DNA from 2 places in the Bacillus sp. DJP31 genome. Region 1 is predicted to be linked to the other one. Evidence: predicted binding sites of a transcription regulator. Region 1 holds the regulator's gene; the other holds the start of a gene.

The links. The regulator LexA, encoded in region 1, represses DNA repair genes until DNA is damaged. The targets are predictions, from matches to a motif close to CGAACATATGTTCG.
Region 2: uvrB (excinuclease ABC subunit UvrB) is a predicted target of LexA. The motif match lies at 5,800-5,813, and genes of this name have one in related genera.

The regions. Positions count from the first base shown of each region.
Region 1 is NZ_JBMERO010000001.1:151,048-158,453, reverse strand. It holds gene glnA (type I glutamate--ammonia ligase) at 1-518, shown strand, start outside; gene ACOI1C_RS00855 (YjcZ family sporulation protein) at 683-784, opposite strand; gene ACOI1C_RS00850 (response regulator) at 942-1,298, opposite strand; cyclic di-GMP riboswitch class I at 1,362-1,445, opposite strand; gene lexA (transcriptional repressor LexA) at 1,645-2,268, opposite strand; gene yneA (cell division suppressor protein YneA) at 2,429-2,752, shown strand; gene ACOI1C_RS00835 (YneB family resolvase-like protein) at 2,757-3,401, shown strand; gene ACOI1C_RS00830 (DUF896 domain-containing protein) at 3,476-3,712, shown strand; gene tkt (transketolase) at 3,820-5,823, shown strand; gene sirA (sporulation inhibitor of replication protein SirA) at 5,977-6,417, shown strand; gene ACOI1C_RS00815 (YneF family protein) at 6,498-6,716, shown strand; gene mnmH (tRNA 2-selenouridine(34) synthase MnmH) at 6,814-7,406, shown strand, end outside.
Region 2 is NZ_JBMERO010000012.1:127,736-135,141, reverse strand. It holds gene ACOI1C_RS13115 (glucose 1-dehydrogenase) at 1-746, shown strand, start outside; gene ACOI1C_RS13110 (HD-GYP domain-containing protein) at 879-1,991, shown strand; gene ACOI1C_RS13105 (TM2 domain-containing protein) at 2,221-2,559, shown strand; gene ACOI1C_RS13100 (M48 family metallopeptidase) at 2,569-3,339, shown strand; gene ACOI1C_RS13095 (multidrug resistance efflux transporter family protein) at 3,574-4,494, shown strand; gene ACOI1C_RS13090 (D-alanyl-D-alanine carboxypeptidase family protein) at 4,614-5,696, shown strand; gene uvrB (excinuclease ABC subunit UvrB) at 5,889-7,406, shown strand, end outside.

The DNA.
Region 1 (7,406 bases):
ACTTTATTGCAGGTATTCTAAAGCATGCACCTAATTTCACGGCAGTTACTAATCCAACAGTAAACTCGTATAAGCGTTTAGTTCCTGGCTATGAAGCACCATGTTATGTTGCTTGGTCTGCTCGTAACAGAAGTCCATTAATCCGCATTCCTTCTTCACGTGGCTTAAGTACACGTGTTGAGGTTCGTAGTGTAGACCCTGCTGCTAACCCTTACTTGGCAATGGCTGTTTTACTTGCTGCCGGTCTTGATGGAATTAAAAACAAGATTCAACCACCAAAGGCAATAGATCGTAACATCTATGTCATGAATAAAGAAGAGCGTCTAGCAAATGGAATTATTGATCTCCCAGCTACCCTTTTCCATGCTCTTGAAAACTTAAAAACGGATGAAATCATCAAATCCGCATTAGGGGCACATTTATTGGACCACTTTATTGAATCAAAAGAGATTGAGTGGGATATGTTCCGCACTCAAGTTCACCCTTGGGAACGCGAACAGTATATGTCGATTTATTAATAAAGATAAAAAATAGCCTTACTACCGAATTAGGTAGTAAGGCTATTTTATATCTGAAGATATATATATATGTGTAAGGAGCACCGGTGCAAGTGCTCCCAGGAGTTTCATAAGCCATTACGGATATTTAACTTTAATCTGTGTTTAAATGAACCGGTTCCGTATTAGTAACCGCCTCCAGCATAAGAAGCTCCAATTATTATTAAAAGGATGAATAAAACAACAATCAAAGCAAAGCCACTTCCATTTCCACCATTGTATCCCATATTCTCACCACCTTTTAACGAGGTATTATAGAATATGAATAAGGGGACATTTTCGAACTGGACAGCAATGGATTTTAGATAATTAAATTTGATTGGAATAGACTGAGTCGCATTAGAAACAAAAAAATGCATCTCAAATTGAGATGCTAATAGTCTCTTAATTAAATTTATTTAACACAGGAATAATTTGTTCGAAATTCGGTTTCACGATAAAATCCTTGGCACCTGCCTGCAACGCATCAATAATTAAAGTTTTTTGACCCAAAGCAGAGAACATAATAACGACTGCATCTGAATGATAATGGATAATTTGCTTTAGTGCCTGTAAGCCATTAATCTTAGGCATCGAAATGTCTAAAAGAAGAATGTCAGGATGATGTAACTTGTATTTTTCAAATGCTTCTTCACCATTTGAGGCTTCCGATATAATTACGTATCCATTTCGCTCTAAAATACTTTTAATCCTGGTCCTCATAAACAAGGAATCATCTGCAATAAGTACGGTTTTATTCATTTTGATTCCTTTCACTAATGTTATAGGCAAATTAGGAAAGGGATATTTACAACTCTACTAACAAAGTGCAGCTCGGCTACCATGGCAATATGCTTTAGGTCTGTTGCTTTGCGTCTCTTACTTTCGTAAAATTTCCCTATGTTTATAGTAACATATGAGAATTGTAGAAGTGAATAGGAGTTAGTTGGAAATAGTGACATGACATGTATTAGTGAATGAGAGAGTCTGCACTAAAAGTAGGGTAAGATAAGGGGGAACAAAAAAGTCTAGGCTAGGTAGCCAAGACTTTTTAAGGTAATAGATATGATATACTATCTGCTTGAAGCTTCTCTGACCGTCATACCCCTTAATGAAGAGTCCGGTAAACACCAATTACTTTTCCTAGGATTGATACTTCTTTAAGAATGATCGGCTCAAGCGTAGAGTTCTCAGGCTGTAAGCGGAAATAGTCCTTTTCTTTAAAGAATCGCTTAACCGTTGCTTCATCCTCATCAGTCATCGCAACGACAATGTCTCCATTGTTTGCAGTGCTTTGCTGGCGAACAAGAACAAGGTCTCCATCGAAGATGCCTGCTTCTATCATGCTATCTCCCATTATCTCAAGCATGAATACATTATCATCTGGTGAAACGTAACGATCAGGAATAGGGAAATAGTCGTCTACGTTTTCAATGGCAGTAATTGGCTGACCAGCGGTTACTTTTCCTACGATTGGAACATTAATAATTGAACCGCTATAAGAAGGCTGAACAACCCCCTGATCCAATATTTCAATAGCTCTTGGTTTAGTAGGATCACGTCTTATTAAACCTTTACTCTCTAATCTTGCTAAATGACCGTGAACAGTTGAACTTGAAGCTAATCCTACCGCTTCACCAATTTCACGAACGGAAGGTGGATAACCTTTTAGTTTTACTTCCTTTTTAATAAACTCTAGGATATCATGCTGACGTTTTGATAGTTTCTTCATCATTAGTAAACACCTCTTTGTCTCCATATTATTACATTCATTATAACATGTACCAAAAAAATACACAAACATAAGTTCGAAAAAACCACTTGACTAAAACACTTGTTCGTAATATCATTATACTAAAGGCGAACAAATATTCTAGTGCGGAGGGTTATTAATGAAAATCAAACTTATGAATCTATCTTTTTACATAGCATTTATTCTTTCAATTCTAGTTGTGTTTTTCTTTGCTTATTTATCAGGTGATGCAAAAAATGATCAATATGTACAAATTGAGGTTTCAACAAATGACACAATCTGGGATTTGGCAGAAAAATACGCATCGCAGCATTCCTTAACATATGCACAATTCATTCACTGGGTTGAATATGAAAATAGAATCAATGCTGACGAAGTGAAGGCAGGATTAAAGATCAAGATACCGGTAAAGAAACATAACATAGAAGATTCTATGATTTTAGTTGCAGATGGAGAATTATAATAGAATGAATGCCGTAATCTACTCTAGAGTTAGTACCACTAAAGAATCACAAGAATCTTCATTAAACAGACAAGAAGAAGAGCTCATAAAATCAGCAGCTAAAAACAACTTTCTAATTATTCGTTCCATAAAAGAAAAGGCAAGTGGTTACGATGTTGACCGGGACGGAATTTTAGAAATAATGGAGCTAATTAAAGTAAAGGATATAAATGTACTACTCATCCAAGATGAAACTAGACTCGGTCGTGGAAATGCAAAGCTTGCTCTATTCCACCTTTTTTTTAAAGAGAATATTAAAGTGTACACTGCTATTAACGATGGTGAAATAGAATTATCTGCAGGGGATTCAATGGTATTAAATATTGTATCTGTAGTTGAGGAGTTTCAACGGACCATACAAAATCTTAAAATTAAGCGAGGCGTGAAACGAGCGATGGATCATGGGTATACACCTTCCAATAACTTTACAAATCACAAAGGAGGCCCTGGAAGGGGGAAGTTAGATTTACCCGTAGAGGAAATAATAAGACTTAGAGCAAATGATTTAACATTCTCTGAGATTGCTGTAACATTAAAAGGTCTTGGTTACCTTACTTCAAAGGCTACTATACATAGGCGTTATAAAGAATATATGAAGGAATTAGAGTAACCTGCTTGATACAAGCAGGTTCTTCTTGTATTATACGATTATGTTTAAGTCAGTAGCAAAGGAGTATACTAACGATGTTATCACAGGAAAAAATGGCAAGAATTAATCATCTTTCAAAAAAAGCAAAAGAAATTGGATTAACTGAAGAAGAAAAGAGCGAACAAAAACTGCTTAGAGTAGAATATATTAAAACCTTTCGAGGACAGATGGTTGAGCATTTACATGCTATAAAAGTTGTTGACCCAAATGGAAATGATGTGACTCCAAAAAAGTTGAGACAGAGTAAAGATCAAAGGAAAAAATTACATTAGACTTACGGATTCTAGTTGTCTAAATAATCGTTACAAGTTAAGCTAGTTTATACATAATTCAATAAATTACACTTATATACTTTAAAAAAGAAAGGTTGATACATTAAATGGAAAATATCGCTAAATTATCTGTTGATGCAATAAGAACACTTTCAATTGATGCAATTGATAGAGCAAATTCAGGCCATCCTGGAATGCCAATGGGTGCTGCTCCAATGGCATACACACTATGGACGAAATTCATGAATCATAACCCCAAAAACCATGAATGGTTTAATCGAGATCGCTTTGTATTATCGGCTGGTCATGGATCTATGCTACTTTATAGCTTATTGCACATTTCTGGATATGATTTGTCCATAGATGATATAAAAAACTTCCGACAGTGGGGGAGTAAGACTCCAGGTCACCCTGAGTATAGACATACACCAGGCGTTGATGCCACAACTGGACCACTAGGACAAGGGATAGCCATGGCTGTTGGTATGGCCATGGCAGAACGTCATATGGCCGGAAAGTATAATCAAGAGGGCTTTGAAATAGTTGACCACCATACATACTCTATTTGTGGAGATGGTGATTTAATGGAAGGAGTCTCAGCTGAGGCTGCATCATTAGCTGCTCATCTTCGTCTAGGAAAGCTTGTTGTACTGTATGATTCGAATGATATCTCTTTAGATGGTGATCTTGATCGTGCTTTTAGTGAAAGTGTACAAGGACGATTTGTGGCTTATGGATGGCAGGTTATTCGGGTTGAAGATGGAAATGATCTTGAAGAACTTAATCGTGCACTTGCTGATGCGAAAAATGATAAAGATCGTCCGACGCTAATTGAAGTTAAGACAACAATAGGATACGGGTCTCCAAATATGTCAGGTACATCAGATGTTCATGGTCAACCTCTTGGGGCAGAAGAAACAAAGTTAACGAAAGAAGCCTATAAGTGGACGTTTACAGAGGATTTCCATGTCCCAAAAGAAGTTTACGAACATTTTAATGAAACAGTTGTAAAAAAAGGGTTGAAAACAGAAGAAGAGTGGAATCAATTATTTATTAGATATGAACAAACTCACCCTAGTCTCGCTTCCGAGCTTAAGTCAGCAATTCACGGTGAACTTCCTGATGGATGGGACAAAGATATTCCGGTTTACGAGGCAGGTAAAAGCTTAGCTAGTCGTGCTTCTTCTGGTGAAACCTTAAATGCAATTGCTAAAGGTGTTCCGTTCTTCTTTGGAGGCTCCGCAGACTTAGCAGGGTCAAATAAAACAATGATTAAAGGATCGCCAGACTTTACTCATGAAGATTATAGTGGACGAAATATTTGGTTTGGTGTACGTGAGTTTGCAATGGGTGCAGCGTTAAATGGAATGGCACTTCATGGTGGAGTGAAGGTCTTTGGAGGTACATTCTTCGTATTTTCTGATTATTTACGTCCAGCCATTCGATTAGCTGCATTGATGCAATTACCTGTAACGTACGTATTTACGCATGATAGTATCGCCGTTGGAGAAGACGGACCTACACATGAGCCAATTGAACAGCTACCTTCTTTACGTGCGATGCCGGGATTAGATGTAATTCGTCCAGCAGATGGAAATGAGACTGCTGCTGCTTGGAAGCTTGCGATAGAATCAACGAGTACTCCTACTGCATTAATTTTAACGAGGCAGAACTTACTGACACAAGATTCTACTAAAGAGCTTGGGTATGAAGGAGTTAAAAAGGGGGCATATGTTGTCTCACCTTCAGCAAAAGAGACTCCTGATGTACTTTTGCTAGCCACAGGGTCCGAAGTACAATTAGCTGTAGAAGCACAGAAGGTTCTTGAAAAAGAAGGTATTGCTGTTTCTGTCGTCAGTATGCCTTCATGGTACAGATTTGAACAACAATCCGCACAATACAAAGAATCCGTCATTCCAAAAAATGTAAAAAAACGTATTGGTATTGAGATGGCATCCCCTCTTGGATGGGAACGTTATACAGGGGACGAAGGTGATGTTATCGGAATTCATACATTTGGTGCATCAGCTCCAGGAGAAATTGTCATGAAAGAATATGGTTTCTCAGTTGATAACGTTGTTGCTCGCACAAAAGCTTTACTTAACAATTAATTACCTTAAAGTCTCTTATCGATTGGATAAGGGACTTTTTCGACAAAAATAGTCACTCCTAGTAACAAGAATAGACATAATTTTCAGTATTCATCTGATATAATGATGGATACTTATTAAAGTTTAGGCTTGTTTTAAATAGGGGGAAGACAAATGAGAGAGTATACCATTTACTGGATTGAAGAAGAGTTTGCTCACCATTATTTTGGTCGAGAAAAAATGTTTTATCATCTATTTGAAGAATATACTTCTGCAATTGGTGAGTTAAGACCCATTTTAAATAAACAAGTAAACTATGTCACAAAACCAATACCAGTTCTCCATATAAATCAATTTATTCAAAATGAGATGAAAACAAAAACAAATTATCGTTTTATAGAGGAATTACATATCTTTCAAGCAAATAAGAACAAAAGCAAAGCTACTTTACATGTAAGTGAACAGCATTTAACATTAGTAGGAACAGGTGAATATGAAGCTGAGATGACCTTCTTTGAACTTTTGCGTAAATGGGATTCAAGGTTTTTAGCCGTTGACACGAACCAGATGAGATTTGGTTGGCTAACCCCGATTAAGCAACGAAAATTTGTGTAATTCATACTTTCAATATTGTATAATAGATTTGGTTTTAGTAAACTGTTAAATAGACAGCTTGAAGGAGGAAGAAAAACATGATGCATATATGGATAGCTATTGTCCTTATAGTTATAGCTCTAGTTGCTGGGGTAGCACTAGGATTTTTCATAGCACGTCGATACATGATGAGTTATTTAAAAAAGAATCCACCAATCAATGAACAAATGTTAAGAGCGATGATGATGCAAATGGGGCAAAAGCCTTCGCAAAAGAAGATCAACCAAATGATGAAATCAATGAACAGCAAAGTTAAATAAATGTTGGACAAGCACTCATGCTAAATGGGTGCTTTTCTTTTGTTTGAACGTTTCGTGTATACTAGGAGTAATTAACACTAAAAGGAATGAAGCAAATTTGGAAGTAAAACTTACAGTACCTAAAATAGAAATCAAACAGCTAATCCAAAGTACCTGTTCTATTATTGACGTGCGCTCACCGAGTGAATATCGTGAATTCCACATACCAGGTGCGATCAATTTGCCTATTTTTTCAGATGAAGAACGTGCTGAAGTTGGCACGATTTATAAGCAAAAAGGAAACGAGTTTGCAAAAGAACGTGGTGTAGCGATTCTTTCAAATAAGCTGCCAGCCCTCTACGAAGAAGTGAAGGAACTAAGCCGAGCTTCAGAAGGTAAACCAATAATCGTCTACTGCTGGCGTGGTGGAATGAGAAGTAGGTCGATAGTATCGGTTATGGGGATGCTTGATATTCCTACTATTCAGCTAGAGGGAGGGGTTCGTGCATACCGTAGGTTAATTACGGAAGAGCTAGAAGCCTCCTTACATCAATCAAAAAAGTATATCGTGCTCGAAGGACTAACTGGAACGAAAAAAACAGATATTCTGATTGAATTGCAGAAAAAAGGCTACCCAGTCATTGACCTTGAGTTGTTGGCTGGTCATCGTGGGTCAATCTTTGGTCATATCGGATTGCATCCTAGAAGCCA
Region 2 (7,406 bases), on a different contig from region 1:
AATTTAATGGTAAGGTCGTCATTGTAACGGGTGCAGCAAATGGAATCGGTCAAGCGATTGCGTGTTTGTATGCGGAAAAAGGTGCGAAGGTTGTTTTGGTAGATATAGATGAAGGAAGTGGAAAGGAGACTGCAGCGAAAATACGAGAAAGTGGTGGGAATGCGTTGTTCCTGCAAGCTGATGTAAGACAAGAAGAGGATATCATTCACTTAATGCATTCAGCGAAAGAATACTTTGGCAAGATCGATATCTTAATCAATAATGCAGGTAAAGGTTTATTTAAGTCTCCTTATGAGGTAACAATAACCGAATGGGATGATCTGATTGCTACCAATCTAAGAAGTGTTTTCCTGTGTTCAAGAGAAGCAGCTAAATATTTACGGCAAAACGAAGAAGGTGGAACAATCGTGAACATCGCTTCAACTCGTGCAATCATGTCAGAGCCTTTCTCAGAGCTGTATGCAGCATCAAAGGGAGGGATTGTTTCCCTAACACATGCTTTTGCAAGTTCTTTGGGCAGAGACCATATCACAGTCAATGCCATCTCACCTGGCTGGATTGAAACAGGGGATTACGCACAGCTACGAGCAATGGACCATGAACAGCATTTATCAAAACGTGTCGGAACTCCAGCAGATATTGCAAGGGCATGCCTATACTTAACAGCAAAGGAGAATGATTTTGTAACGGGAATCAATTTAGTTGTGGATGGTGGAATGACCAAAAAGATGATTTATGAAGAATAAGTGTGAATTACAACTTGAATTCAACAGATTTGGTAATATTATCCCTTACTCAACTATGTTTTTTATTATAAAATAAGTTTATAATCCAAAAGAACTATCAAGAGCAACTGACGAAGTGTAGGTGGTGGGAGCATGGGACTAGATAGCTGGAAAATACTTAAAACATTATGGCTGATGTGTCTACTAGGAATTGTTGCCCTAACTGGGATCTATGGTTTATGGATTGGTGAATTTACTCCGCTTTATTTTCAGATGTTATTTATTCAAAGCTTTGGCTTCTTGCCATTTACCATGCTCTTTCGATTCATACCAGAGAAACAACGGATGTATGTATTGTTTATAAATGTCTGTTTTGTTACAGCTAGCCTTAATTATTCACTTCCGTTTTTCAATCATGTACTAGTCATTTATCTACCTCTTTTAGCCATTCTATTTAATAAAAGAAGTCTCTTCTATTTAGCGTGCCTTGTTACCATTTTAGCGGGTGTTTATTCAAACTTTATCTTAGCCGAGCATGAAACCGGATATATCCAAGCCATTATTGAAATTACATATATTTTATGCTACTTAATTGTTCTTGACGTTGTAGTGCGATCTACGGTTAAGCAATCGAAAATGACCTATATTTATGATAAAACAGTCAAAACATTGATACTAGCTGTCGAGGCAAAGGATGAATACACACGGGGTCATTCCATTCGAGTGTCCGATTATTCGATGTTAATTGGGAAATATATGAGTGAAAATGGACATAAGGTAGATTTAGAAAGTTTACGTATTAGTTCTCTTCTTCATGATATTGGGAAGATAAATATTCATCAGGAACTTCTTTCAAAAGAAGGGAAGTTAACAGAAGAAGAATACAATCTGATAAAAAAACATTCCAAGAGTGGTGCGGACCTAGCAAGAGAATTGGATTACCCTGATCATATTGTTGAGAATATTCTATATCATCATGAACGGTTTGATGGAAGAGGCTATCCTAACGGAATAGTAGGAAAAGAAATCCCAATATATTCTAAAATCATTTCACTAGCAGACACCTTTGATGCCCTCACCAGTAATCGTTCTTACCGGAAAGCATTCACTTGCGAAGAGGCACGGCAGATTGTAATAGAAAACATTGGTACACAATTTGCCCCGGAGTATGCCGACATTTTCCAAGCTGTATATCCTCAGATGGCGAATTATCAAGACAAAATAAGTCTCGAGACAGTCGGAATCGCATCACAGAATGTATCATAAACCAAGCTATCTGTAATTTTCTATAATATAAAAAGACATATGAAACCATTACAGGTTACATATGTCTTTTTTCTATTACAATAATACTTTAGGACCTTTGTAGTGGTGATGAAGTGTAAAATCCGACTAATACCCTCCAATTATGACAAAAAATTTAAAAAATCCTATCCCTTTCCATTATCTTAATATAAAATATAAGAGCAAGAAATAAAATATAGGAGGAATTTAGATGCAGAATTTGCTTTCAAAACAAGAACTAACATCAAAAGAGTTACAATTATTAGCTTCTGAAATGGACAAGCGTAAAAAATCTACAGCAACTACATGGTTATTATGGTTCTTTTTAGGCGGCTTTGGTGCACATCGCTATTATTTAGGTAGAATTGGATCTGGGGTTGCGATGACATTGACTTTGGGTGGACTGGGAGTTTGGACATTCATCGACATTTTCTTAATCATGGGAATGATTAATAAGAAGAATTCAGATACTGAAATTCAGATTATACGTGAACTTAAGTTGATGAATAATGCAAGAAATAATGAAGCTGCAGCTAGCTTAGAAAAATAGGGTGATTGGATGAATCCACGTTTAATACATGACAATGAAAAGGGTTATTATACACTTTGTTTAGTGATTAGTATTTTTAGTTACATCGGACTAATACTTTCAGTTATTGGTATTTTTTACATAGTGGCCGGAGTTGTTTTTACTCTATTTATCCACGGGCTTTCAATTGGTCATATTCAAAATAACGGAGTGAAGCTTACAGAGAAGCAATTTCCTAAGATCTATAAAAGAGCGAAGGTAATTGCTGAAGGTATGGGAGTATACGAGCTTCCTAGCATTTACATCATTCAAGAGGGTGGTGTGCTGAATGCATTTGCTACTCGATTCTTTGGACGTAATTTCATTATTTTGTACTCTGATTTTGTAGAAATTGTCGAAGATGGACATGATGCTGAATTAGATTTTGTTATAGCACATGAATTGGCACACATCCAGAGGAATCATATTACCAAAAATCTATTAATCTTACCTGCACTTTGGATTCCATTTTTAGGAAATGCGTATTCAAGAGCTTGTGAGTATACATGTGATCGAATCGCAACTGCTCATATAAATAATTCTTGTGCCGCGATCAATGCACTAAAAATTCTAGCGGTTGGAAGGATTCTATTTACTAAAGTGGATACAACAGACTATTTAGATTCAGCTAGTAGAGAGAATGGATTCTTCGTTTGGTTAAGTCACATTTTGTCAACTCATCCTCCATTGCCAAAGCGTATTAGAGAGGTACAACAGCTTAGTATGTTTCCGGAAATGTATGGATTAAGTAATTTAGGATAGTAAGAGTTAAAAAGGCTTTATGCGATGGTATTTCGCGTGGGCCTTTGTTTTTTTATCTTGTTTCTTAAACCTATCATGCTCAGATTAAAGTGCCTAGTCTCACCTAAAATCAAATAACAAAAAGAGGACAGAGTGTGGTTTTAACTCCCCTAAAGTTCATCTTCAATATATTACATCCCAATTAAATTCATATAATGGAAGATATAGATCTGTCATCTTAAAGGAGAGTCTCTTATGAAAGCAATTCTGATTGGTATTTTATCTTCTGTTTTTTTCGCTATTACATTTATATTAAATCGGTCAATGGAGCTTTCAGGCGGAAGCTGGCTTTGGAGCTCTTCGCTTCGTTATTTTTTCATGGTACCATTTCTAGTTCTCATCGTATTCATGCGAGGAAATCTTTTGGAACTTTTAAAGGAAATGTTGAAAAAGCCATTACCCTGGTTACTTTGGAGCTTTGTGGGATTCGGTTTGTTTTACGGGCCCATCACCTACGCTGCAGCATCGGGACCCGGCTGGCTTATAGCGGGAACTTGGCAGTTTACAATTATTGCCGGTATTCTATTAACTCCTCTTTTTCTCGGGGCTGATGGTAATCGCAGTCGTATTCCTTTTAAAAGCTTACTGTTCTCTTTTATTATTCTATTTGGTATTTTAATTATCCAATTGGAGAATGCAGAGGGTGGATTGTCTCTTCAGCTTTTTCTAACGGGGGTACTGCCAGTCATACTAGCAGCCTTCGCTTATCCACTTGGAAATCGAAAAATGATGGTGTTGTACACGGGAAAGCTTGATACATTTCAGCGGGTGCTAGGGATGACACTAGCTTCGTTGCCAATATGGATTGTATTGGCAACTATCGGACAGATAACGGTCGGAGCACCAAGCACTGACCAATTGGTACAGTCCTTGGTTATAGCGATTTCTTCTGGAGTAATCGCCACCTTGCTTTTCTTTTACGCAACCGAGTTGGTGAAAGATGATAACGGAAAGCTAGCAGCAGTTGAGTCGACTCAATCGACACAACTTATTTTTGCAATGGTTGGAGAGATGTTTTTTCTATCGATTCCCTTGCCTTCAATTGTGTCTCTGGTTGGAATGGTTCTAGTCGTTATTGGGATGTCACTTCATAGTTTAATAGGAAAGAAGCTGTAAGTAGGTTAGTATTATTACTATTTGTCAAAAATTACAACGTATCATTTACAGTCAGAAACACTCTCCTTCATTCGAATATATGGTATCGTATGTGTATTGAAATGAAGCTGGAGGGTACTATGAAGAATATCAAAATGATTATTTTAGTCATCCTATTATTCCAATTCAGTTGGACTTCATCTGCTTCTGCAGAAGAAAAAACGAATATAAACCTTGCTAGTGAGAGTGCGATAGTAATAGATGCCAAGAGTGGCTTTGTAATATATGAAAAGAATAGTGAACATAAAATGTATCCAGCAAGTATTACGAAGATCGTGACGGCGATTGTCGCTTTGGAAGAAGGAAATCCAGAGGACCTTGTCGTGGTAAGTGAAAATGCCCGCAATGTAGATGGAACGAGGGTTTATTTGGAAGAAGGCGAAGTCGTTCCTTTAATCAAGCTTCTACAGGGACTGCTGATTAATTCCGGAAATGATGCAGGAGTAGCCATTGCCGAGCATATGGATGGTTCTGTTGAAGGGTTTGCAGACAGAATGAATTCATTTGTAAAAGAAAAAGTAGGTGTGACGAATACTTCCTTTAAAAATCCACATGGACTTTTCGATGAAAACCATTATACAACAGCCCTTGATATGGCTAAAATAACGAAATATGCCCTAAATAATGAGGTTTTTACTGGAATCATTAGTACGCAATCCCTGCCGTGGAAAGGTGAGAGTTGGGATACCACGCTTTATAACCATCATAGACTATTGCGAGAAATTCCCTATGATGGAATTATCGGAGGGAAAAATGGATTTGTCAATCAATCAGGTTTTACCCTTGTGACTGCGGCTCAAAGAGGAGAAACGAAACTCATAGCTGTCACGTTAAATTCTACTACTAAAAACGGACAATATGAAGACACGATGGCATTATTTGATTATGGTTTTGAGAACTTTGATCCGAGCATGGTACCCAAGGTAGAGAAACCTGTGGAGAAAACAATAACAGTAGAAGAGCCTCAAAATGAAGAAAAGAAAACGAACGAGATGGATAATATATGGATTCACGATGGAATGGGATTTGCTGGAGAAGAGAGTTCTAGCCGTCCTCATTCCAATTTATTGACCATTTTTGTGTCGTTATTCTTCTTCGAAATTCTTGCTATCTTTGCATTCGCTAAAATAAGGAAGAACAATGGTTTCAATTATCATAAATAACAAGTTTTAGGTCTATCCTTATAGGGTGGACTTTTTTTGTTCGGTAAAAAACATCACAACTCTAGGCTACGACTAAACTAGCAAAAAGTTCAGAAAAAACAATCGAATATTCGTTCGCATATTTCTTGATTTCTTTATAAACTAATTGATACAATAGGATACAGATATTATTTATTGACAGGAGGCTTCCGTTTGGAAAATCAGTTCGAATTAGTCTCAGGCTATTCTCCACAAGGAGATCAGCCAAAGGCGATACAAAGGATTGTTGAAGGAATTCATAATAATGAAAGATACCAGACGCTACTCGGGGCAACTGGAACAGGAAAGACATTTACGATTTCAAATGTCATAAAAGAAATTAATAAGCCAACTTTGGTCATTGCTCATAATAAAACACTAGCAGGCCAGCTCTATAGCGAATTTAAAGAATTCTTTCCAAATAATTCTGTTGAATACTTCGTTAGTTATTACGATTATTTTCAACCGGAAGCCTATGTCCCACAAACAGACACATTTATTGAAAAGGATTCATCCATAAATGACGAGATTGATAAGCTACGACACTCGGCCACATCAGCTTTAATTGAACGAAATGATGTTATTATCATTGCCAGTGTGTCATGTATTTATGGATTAGGTTCTCCTGAAGAATACCGAGAGCTCGTTTTGTCACTTAGAACGGGTATGGAGAAGGAACGGAACCAATTACTACACAATCTAATTGATATACAATACACAAGGAACGACATTGATTTCGCACGTGGAACGTTCCGTGTTCGTGGTGATGTCGTGGAAATTTTTCCAGCATCAAGAGACGAACACTGTATTCGTATTGAGTTTTTCGGCGATGAGATCGACCGAATTCGAGAAGTGAATGCCTTAACTGGAGAGATTCTTGCAGACCGCGAGCATGTGGCAATCTTCCCGCGCTCCCACTTCGTTACGAGGGAAGAAAAGATGAAAGTAGCGATTGAGAATATAGAGGCAGAATTAGAAGTAACACTTGCAGAAATGCGTGAGAACAATAAGTTACTGGAAGCACAAAGGTTAGAGCAACGTACTCGTTATGACTTAGAAATGATGAGAGAAGTAGGTTTTTGCTCGGGGATCGAGAACTATTCAAGGCACTTAACGCTTCGTCCATCAGGCTCAACACCCTATACACTCATTGATTTCTTTCCAAGGGATTTTCTCATTGTGGTGGATGAATCACATGTCACTCTTCCTCAAATTCGAGGAATGTTTAACGGAGATAAGGCTCGAAAATCAGTACTCGTTGAACATGGCTTCCGTTTACCATCTGCCTTAGATAATCGTCCGTTAACCTTTGATGAATTTGAAAAGCATATTAATCAAATAGTCTTTGTATCTGCAACACCGGGTCCTTTTGAGATCGAGCATACTCCTGAAATGGTTCATCAGATTATCCGTCCGACTGGATTGCTCGACCCAACAATTGAGATCCGCCCAATTAAAGGGCAAATAGATGACTTGCTTGGAGAAATACATCTTCGTGTTGAACGGAATGAACGAGTTCTCATCACGACGTTAACGAAGAGAATGTCAGAGGACTTAACAAATTACCTGAAGGAACTAGGGATTAAGGTTAATTACCTCCATTCGGAAATTAAGACGTTGGAACGAATCGAAATTATTAGAGATTTACGATTAGGAAAGTATGATGTATTAATCGGAATCAACCTTTTGAGA